4 regions of the Arthrobacter sp. 2MCAF14 genome follow, and region 2 is predicted to be linked to each of the others. Evidence: riboswitches for the same ligand, from Rfam matches in the RefSeq annotation. Region 2 holds a riboswitch; each other region holds the start of a gene.
The links. A riboswitch is a leader RNA that binds a small molecule or an ion and turns the genes downstream of it on or off. The one in region 2 is predicted to bind thiamine pyrophosphate.

Region 1 (2,195 bases), on a different contig from region 2:
TGGAATCCAACCGCGATCTCGTGTTGCGCCGCATGGTCGAGTGCCTCGGCCGGGACCGCACCAAGCACCAGGTCGCCGAAGTGACGTCGCTTGGATTGGTGCAGATGACCCGCAAGCGCATGGGCACCGGCCTGCTTGAGGTCTTCGGCGAGCAGTGCGAAACGTGCGCCGGTCGCGGAATCGTCACGCACGACGAGCCTGTGGAGCACCGTCGGGCCAACGTGGTGGCCGCTGAACACCACCACCCGCGGACGGAATCACAGCCGGCCGTCCGCCCGGAGCAGCGCAAGCGTCGCCGCGGCAGGGGGACAGGGCAGGGGACGGCCGAGCTCCCGATCACCCCTCCTGTGCCGGTCCATACAGTGGAATCCACTGATCCGAATCGCCAGGCAGCCACCCGCGCAGCCCTTGCCACCATCGCGGCTGCGGCCCACGCTGCCCACCTGCACGACGACGAGCTCCACCACGCGGCGGAATTGCTCGCCGACCGGCACGTAGCGGAAGCGGCCCCGGTCCAGGCCCCCCCGGCCCCGGCCCAGGCTCCTGCCGCTGCTTCGAGTAGCGAGGAACGTTCGAAGCCTGTGCTGCGATTCGGCGGCGAGGAAGTTGCGTTGCCCTTCGTCCACCACGAAGAGCAGCCAGCGAGTGGTGCACCTGCCATGAGCCTGGACCTGTTGGCACAGGCATTCGCGGGCCTCGGAGGAGCTCCCGACACTGCGACGACGGCAACTGAGGCCGAGGAAGCGCCCGCAGGGACCCCCGCGGCCGTTGCAAGCGGGGAATCCCCGGAAGCGGGTTCGCGTGGACGCCGAGGCCGTCGCAACCGCAGCGCCAGCCGGGCCCAGGGTGCCGCCAACGCCACCAACGTTGAGCACCACGAGGTTGCCGCGGCCGCCTCCGGTGGGGCCGCGCACGAGGCCAAGGCGACGGACGCTGCTCCAGCCAAGTCGACGGCGGCAGCGGAACCGATCATCCTCGGAGTCGGCGTGCCCAAGTCCGAGCTCTAAACGCAGTACCCTGTCCGAAGCCCCGGCCCTTTCCGCTCATGTGGAAACCGCCGGGGCTTCGTCGTTGCCGGCCGATTCACCGGACGGTCAGCACGGTTGCATAGCGCGATTTCAGCGGGCGAGGTGTGATCCGGGTTAAGCTAAGGGACTGACACGGGGTGCCGCGCACCAAGCCGGCTGAGACCAGACCCGTTGAACCTGTCCGGTTAGCACCGGCGAAGGGATGTCTCGCATGACTGTTTCAGCGCAATCAGCTGTCTACCCGCTCAAGGCCGTCCAGCGGGCTATCCCGAGGGTCCTCAGCATTGCCGGCTCTGATCCTTCGGGTGGTGCCGGGATCCAGGCAGACCTCAAGAGCATCGCGGCCAACGGCGGCTATGGCATGGCCGTCATCACTGCGCTCACCGTACAAAACACCCGGGGAGTCACTGCCGTCCATGTGCCTCCCGTGGAGTTCCTGCGCCAGCAATTGGATGCCATTAGCGACGACATCACTGTTGATGCTGTCAAAATCGGCATGCTCGGGGACGCCGCCGTCATCCATGAAGTCCGTCGCTGGCTCGGCGAGGCGCGCCCCGCCGTCGTCGTGCTGGATCCGGTGATGATCGCGACCAGTGGCGACCGGCTCCTCGCGGAGTCCGCTGAAACCGCGCTGCGGGAACTTCTGCCCCTCGCTGACTTGGTGACCCCCAACCTTCCTGAATTGGCCATGCTGCTTGGCGAGCCTGTTGCCATTGACTGGGCATCGGCGTTGGAGCAAGGCAAACGCCTGGCTGCAGCCTGCGGAAACACCGTCCTGGTGAAGGGCGGCCATCTGCAGGGAGAGGGCTGCCCCGACGCCCTGGTTAACACCGAAGGAGTCCTGAGCCAGGACGTGGTGGAATTCGCCGGTCAACGCGTGGAGACCCGCAACAGCCATGGCACGGGATGTTCCTTGTCGTCGGCCATGGCGACGGCCAAGGCACGGCTCGGCGATTGGGAGTCTGCGCTGCGCGTAGTCAAGCCCTGGCTTCAGGGGGCGCTGGCCCAGTCCGAGGTGCTGGAAGTGGGGAAGGGCAATGGGCCGATCCATCATTTCCACGCGCTCCAGCAGGACCTTCATCCGGGGGACTTTGCCGTCCGGATGTGGGACGCCGCCCAAACGGAACTTGCGGCCATTTATGGCCTGGACTTCATCCAGCACTTGCA
Region 2 (2,195 bases):
TTCCCGTGGCACGCAAAGGTTCTCGGCACCGAACGCGACGTCATCGCCCAGCCGGGAAAGCACCACCTGGGTTTCGGGGTCCTGTTGCATGAGTCCGGCACGGCCCCGCTGGGCCTTCGGCGAAACGCCGTCCACGAGCAGCGAGCCCGTCTCGTCGGCGTCGTCACCTTCCTCGCCCAACACGCCCGCCAAGGCATGCAGGAGCGTCGACTTGCCCGCGCCCGAGGGGCCGAGCAGGAGCACACGCTCCCCTGGACGAATATCCAGGTCCAGGGCGTGGATGGCCTGCGTGGTGCGGCCAGCGTGCCGCCAGCCCCAGCCTTGCGCGGAAATGGCGGCGGGTCGCACCACAGCAGGGGTGCCGGAATCAGGACTGGGCATCAGGAAAAGACGGGCTCCGAGGCGGCCTTGCGGGACGCGAACGCGCTCAGGACACCGGTCTTGGCCAGGCCGCGGGTCGCGATCCAGGACAGGGCTCCGGCAATGACGGCACCGGAGATCGTGCAGAACACGATGTACGCGAGCTTGTCGACCGGTTCGTAGGCGATGTTCCAGCCCCACGGCAGGAAGGAGTCGTTCAAACCGCAGAACAGGCCCGCGCCGGCACCTGCCAGCAGGGACACCGGCAGGTTGAACTTCTTGTACATGAAGGCCAGGAAGATGAGTTCCGCGCCGAGACCCTGGAGCAGGCCCGAGATCAGGACCGTGGTGCCGTACTGCGAACCCATGATGAGCTCGCTGGTGGCGGCCACCGTCTCGCAGAAAATTGCCGCACCGGGCTTGCGGACGATGAGCATGCCCAGGACTGCCGGGATCATCCAGCCGCCGGCGATCAGGCCGCTCAGCGGCGGGTAGCCGGCGGACATCGGCGTAGCAACCAGAGCCATCTGGTCCCATGCCCAGAAGATCACGCCACCGGCGATCGAGATCAGTGCCGCCACGACGATGTCCACGACGCGCCAGCTGTAACCAGGCTTGGTGAGGCCCGGCCTTGCAGAAATACCAGTCATTTTGTCCTCCTGAGGAACAGGAGGGGAAAGTGTTTCCGGTTGCCTGCGAGCGGTTTCCGCCGCCCCGGTCCGGACACTATGAGAACTCGACTCCCTTGCGCCGGTACTAGCCGGATCAGGTTCGAGGGTCTGCGGCTGTCCGCACTCTCAGCGCCCGTCATCCGTGCCGCATTGCTGCGAGCCCGACGGCGGCGCTCCCCTGTCGTTATCAATCCACCCTTTTGGGCGTGGTTCAGTTTACACCTTGGCGGGGTTGCGGGCGCTGTGCTGGCCTACGCGGAACGGTCACAAACATGTGGGACGACGGATTCTGCTGGATCATTCGCCGGGCGAGCCCTGGCCGGCGCGGATTGGCGCGGGCGGGCGCAGAAGCTGGGAGAATGATCCAGCAGAATGTGACGCAGCGCGGGCAAAGGAGCGGTCTTGGCAGGCATTGGCGAAGCGAACAGCACCACGGTGGCCGAACCTAGGCTCGCCGCGAGCGTGATCCTGGTCCGCGAGGCCCCCGTTCACACGGTTCAGTCAGACCCGGAGGTTCCGGCGGATGCCGGGCGCGGCCTGGAGGTGTTCGTGCAGCACCGCGTGACCACGATGGATTTCGCCGCGGGCATGGTCGTCTTCCCCGGGGGGCGAGTGGACCAGGCGGACAGCTCCGGCTGGGACTTCGAGGACGACGTCGTCGAGCGGCACGCCAACGCCTGGCGCCGGAGCAGCATCGCCGTCGAGCCCGCTTCGGCCCGGTTCAACGCCGGCCGGGTGCTGGCGGCTGCACAGCGCGAGGTGTTCGAAGAGGCCGGGCTGAAGCTCGACGCCGCCACCCTCCGCCCGTGGGCCAACTGGGTCACCCCGGCAGACCAGCCCAAGCGCTTCGACACATACTTCTACCTTGCCTGCCCGCTTTCCGGTGCCGAGCCAAGGCACCAAACCACGGAAGCGTCATCGTCCTTGTGGATGCCGGTCCGCGGAATCCTGGATGCCGAAGCCGCCGGAACCCTCAAGCTCATGCCGCCCACGCTGGCGCTGCTGGATGAGCTCCTCGCTCTCGGCACGGTGGAAGCGATACTGGCCGAGGACCGTGACATCGTGCCCGTCCGTCCAAAGCCTGGAGCTTTGGAGGAGTTCTTCCGGCTGAGGCGCCAATCCCCAACCGTTGCTCCGGAACTGCCCTGAAGTGGGGTTAGGCTG
Region 3 (2,195 bases), on a different contig from region 2:
GCGCCGATAGCCGAGGTGATGTGGTCGTAGCCCGGAGCAACGTCGGTCACGAGCGGGCCGAGGGTGTAGAACGGTGCGCCGTCGCACAGCTCCTGCTGCCGCTCGACGTTCTCGCGGACGAGGTGGAACGGGATGTGCCCGGGGCCCTCCACCATGACCTGCACGTCGTACTTCCACGCCCGCTTCGTGAGCTCCGCGAGCGTGTCGAGCTCGGCGAACTGCGCGGCGTCGTTGGCGTCCGCCGTCGCTCCCGGACGCAAGCCGTCGCCGAGCGAGAACGCGACGTCGTACTTGGCGAAGATTTCGCAGAGTTCGTCGAAATGGGTGTAGAGGAAGTTTTCTTCGTGGTGCGCCAGGCACCAGCCGGCCATGATGGAGCCGCCGCGGGAAACGATGCCCGTTACGCGATTCGCGGTGAGCGGCACATACCGCAGCAACACGCCGGCGTGGATGGTCATGTAGTCCACGCCCTGCTCGCATTGTTCAATGACAGTGTCGCGGAAGATCTCCCACGTGAGCTTGTTGGCTTCGCCGTTGACCTTCTCGAGGGCCTGGTAAATAGGCACGGTACCGATCGGCACGGGGGAGTTGCGGATGATCCATTCTCGGGTGGTGTGGATGTCGTCACCCGTGGACAGGTCCATCACAGTGTCGGCGCCCCATTGCGTGGCCCACTGCAACTTGTCCACCTCTTCGGCGATGGAGCTGGTGACGGCCGAGTTGCCGATATTGGCGTTGATCTTCACGAGGAACGCCTTGCCGATGATCATCGGCTCGGATTCGGGGTGGTTGATGTTGTTGGGGATGATGGCCCGGCCGGCCGCGACCTCGCTGCGGACGAGTTCCACATCGCAGTTTTCGCGAAGTGCCACGAACTGCATTTCGGGCGTCACGATGCCCTGCTTGGCGTAGTGCATCTGCGTCACGGTCTTGCCGTCGACGGCGCGGCGGGGCACCGGCTGTGCACCCTTCCACTCCGCTGAGGCGGCGCCGCGGCGTACGGCCGACTTGCCGTCGTCGAGCAGGTTCCGTTCGCGGCCGCTGTAGGCCTCGGTGTCGCCGCGGGCTTCGATCCACTCGCTGCGGAACGGCTCGAGGCCGACCACGGGATCGCTCCCTGGCCCTGCGGTGCGGTACACCTGGAATGGCGCGTTGGCCTCGCCGTTGGGGGACGGTTCCAGGGCGATTTCAGTCACCGGAACCCGGATTCCCGTCCCGGCATCCTCCAGGAACGCGAGGGAATGCGACTTGAGGGATTGTGTCACCTCTTTGGCCGATCCGTTTTGGGTAGGGCTCAGCTGTGTTTCTTTGATGCTCAAAGGATTACTCACTTCCTTCGCCGGCATTACCCGGACAGGTTCAACGGTCACAGGCTGCATCAGCCCGATCTCAGCCCTTGCAAGGGCCCCCGTGTGGTCGTAGACGAAGCTACCACAGCTGTCGGTGCTTGGGAGAGATGTGACCGGTCCGGCAACGGCGTCGGAGTCTAGGGTGGAATCATGGCGGAAATCATCGAATTCAGCGGCACCGTCCTCACCGGGCCGGAGGAGGAACGGCGCGGCCTCTGGTCGGTCGACGGACGGCTGACGTACCTGCGGCCTGCTGCCGCACCGGACGTCGTCCTGGCCGGATGGGTGCTGCCCGGCCTTGTCGACGCGCACTGCCATGTTGGCTTGGGCAAGGGCGGTGCCGTCGACGACGAGACTGCGCGGCTGCAGGCGACGGCGGACCGGAACGCCGGGACGCTCCTGATCCGCGACGCCGGATCCGCAAGCGACACGCGGTGGCTGCAGCGCCGGACGGACATGCCCAGAATCATCCGCGCGGGCAGGCATATCGCGAGGCAACGCCGTTACATCCCCGGGCTGGCCGAAGAAGTCGAGCCGGAGGATCTGGCGGAGGCGGTGCGCAAGCAGGCGCGGTCCGGAGACGGCTGGGTCAAGATCGTCGGGGACTGGATCGACCGCTCCGCCGGGGATCTCGGCCCGTCCTTTCCGGCCGCCATCGTCAAGGACGCCGTCGCCGCGGCACACGACGAGGGAGCCAGGGTAACTGCCCATTGCTTCGCCGAAGGGACTATCGACGACATGCTCGACGCGGGCATCGACTGCATCGAGCACGCCACCGGCCTCCTGCCGCACCATATTCCCCGGCTGCTGGACCAGGATGTGCCGATTGTCCCCACCCTCATCAAC
Region 4 (2,195 bases), on a different contig from region 2:
TCTTCGCCGCTGCCGGAGTGAGGAGTACGCCGTGGCGGAAGAAGCCGCTGGCCACGATGAGGCCGGGCACGGTTCCTTCGCTTTCGCCGCCTTTCACACGGCCCAACAGCGGTGCATTGTCCGGAGTGCCCGGACGCGCACGGGCAGTTGCTTCCAGAAGTTCCAGTTCGGCCACAGCCGGGACAAGTACCTGGGCGTCGCGGAGCAATTGGTACACGCCACCGGCTGACACCGGGTTGGCCGATCCCCCGGACGCCGACAAGCCGTCTTCACGTTGCGTCGCGCCGATCACCACCGTCCCGTCGTCGCGGGGCACGATATAGACGGGCACTCCGCGCACCATTCCCCGGACCGTGGCGGTGACCAGGGGTTGCAGATGCTCCGGGACGCGCAACCGCAATATGTCGCCATACACCGGACGCAACGGGAGTGACAATCCATCCGGCAGGCCGTTCAAGCGGGCGGCATCCAGTCCGTTGGCTACCACTGTTTCCGTGGCGAGCACCTCGATTCCTGAGCCGAGCACGGCCCCCACGACGCGCCCGTCCTCCCACAGGAGGCCCGCTGCAGTGTCGTGGACCGCAAAACCGCCATCGGCCCCCGGAATCCAGCTGGAATCCCTGGGCTGGTGGTCTGCCAGCGCGCCCAGAATCGCGACCGAAAGCCGGCGCGGATCCACTTGGTGGTCGCCCGGGATGTCGAAGGCGCAGGAAATCTGCGGGCTCAGCAGCGGCTCACGCTCCCGCACCTCGCGCAACCGCACGGATTCCACCACCAGGCCGTTGGCCAGCTGGACATCCCGGAGATCGGCGAGCGCCCGGCGGTCCGCAGCGTCCGCGCCGACGGCGAGGGTCGGCGTCGTACGGTAACCCGTGCTGCGGCCGATGCTCGAGCCGGTCACATTGCGTTCGAAGTCCGGCCAGAATACCGACGATTCGAGCATTAGCTCCAGGAGGTCCTCTTCCTGGTAGTGCAATTCGCTGACCGGCGCCAGCATTCCCGCCGCCGCGAACGTAGCGCCGCTGGCCGGTGCGGGATCGATGAGGACAACCGAACGGCCGGATCTGCGGGCTTCCCACGCGATGCCGAGGCCAATGACACCGCCCCCGATCACCGCGACATCCGCGCGCAGGGGTTCGTGCTGGGTGTTTACTTCGTCCATGGAGTCCTTCCCTACGCCGGTACTAGCCGGATCAGGTCAAGCGGTCGGCGCTGAAGCCCTCTCAGCCGCGCGGCGATTGTGACTGCCGCCGCGGCTCCCGCGGTACCAGCCCAGTTTAGAGGAACTACTCTGTTTCCATGACCCAGCACGATGTCCACACCACCGCCCGCCTGTACCTCTGCACCGACGCCCGCAAGGAACAGGGTGATTTTGGGCAGTTTGTCGATGCCGCATTCGAGGGCGGCGTGGACATCATCCAGCTCCGCGACAAGACGATTGAAGCGGCAGAGGAACTGGAGCTCCTGGAGATCCTGCAATCAGTGGCCCATCGTCACGGCCGTCTCTGGGCAGTCAACGACCGCGCGGACGTAGCATCCCTCTCCGGCGCGCCGGTGTTCCACATCGGCCAAAAGGACATTCCGCTGCGCTCTGCCCGGAAGCTGCTCCACGACCCCACCATCATCGGTCTCTCCACACACACGCCGGAACAGATTGACGCAGCCATCGCCGCGTCGCCTGGCCGCAGCGGCCTGGACTACTTCTGCGTCGGGCCGGTGTGGGCCACCCCCACCAAGCCGGGACGCTCGGCCGTCGGGCTCGATCTGGTGAAGTACGCCGCCAACGCGGTGAAGCAGGCAGACGAAGAGACAGTCGGAGGCGTTGTGCTCCCCTGGTTTGCGATTGGCGGCATCGATCTCAGCAACGTGGAAGAGGTAGTTAGGGCCGGCGCCAGCCGCATCGTGGTGGTGCGGGCCATCACCGAAGCACAGGATCCGACGGCGGCAGCCCAGGCGCTTCTGGCTGCCCTTGACGCGACGACTTAAGGACATTTCCCGGGAGTAGAACGACGACGGCGGTCGTTGCCGGGGTTCTTACGGCACCCCGGCAACGACCACCGTCGCTCTTGGTCAGTTTTCAGCCCGTGGCTTTCAAAGCGTGCGGCGCTCAGGCGCCGTAAGTCGCCCCTTCCGGTTTCGACGCCGTGGCGTAGAAGACGAGCAAGATGATCGGACCTGCAATCGGAATAAGTCCG

Region 1: it holds a riboswitch for thiamine pyrophosphate, as region 2 does, so the genes downstream of both, thiD (bifunctional hydroxymethylpyrimidine kinase/phosphomethylpyrimidine kinase) here and AB4074_RS18280 (ECF transporter S component) in region 2, are expected to answer to the same signal.
Region 3: it holds a riboswitch for thiamine pyrophosphate, as region 2 does, so the genes downstream of both, thiC (phosphomethylpyrimidine synthase ThiC) here and AB4074_RS18280 (ECF transporter S component) in region 2, are expected to answer to the same signal.
Region 4: it holds a riboswitch for thiamine pyrophosphate, as region 2 does, so the genes downstream of both, thiO (glycine oxidase ThiO) here and AB4074_RS18280 (ECF transporter S component) in region 2, are expected to answer to the same signal.

What each region holds. Positions count from the first base shown of each region.
Region 1 is NZ_JBFRHB010000014.1:39,897-42,091, reverse strand. It holds gene AB4074_RS11560 (Rne/Rng family ribonuclease) at 1-1,007, shown strand, start outside; TPP riboswitch at 1,152-1,248, shown strand; gene thiD (bifunctional hydroxymethylpyrimidine kinase/phosphomethylpyrimidine kinase) at 1,240-2,195, shown strand, end outside.
Region 2 is NZ_JBFRHB010000030.1:4,518-6,712, forward strand. It holds gene AB4074_RS18275 (ABC transporter ATP-binding protein) at 1-381, opposite strand, end outside; gene AB4074_RS18280 (ECF transporter S component) at 381-1,010, opposite strand; TPP riboswitch at 1,085-1,221, opposite strand; gene AB4074_RS18285 (NUDIX hydrolase) at 1,434-2,180, shown strand.
Region 3 is NZ_JBFRHB010000001.1:371,810-374,004, forward strand. It holds gene thiC (phosphomethylpyrimidine synthase ThiC) at 1-1,319, opposite strand, end outside; TPP riboswitch at 1,315-1,422, opposite strand; gene AB4074_RS01710 (amidohydrolase family protein) at 1,500-2,195, shown strand, end outside.
Region 4 is NZ_JBFRHB010000001.1:23,299-25,493, reverse strand. It holds gene thiO (glycine oxidase ThiO) at 1-1,162, opposite strand, end outside; TPP riboswitch at 1,154-1,273, opposite strand; gene thiE (thiamine phosphate synthase) at 1,300-1,986, shown strand; gene AB4074_RS00120 (DUF805 domain-containing protein) at 2,108-2,195, opposite strand, start outside.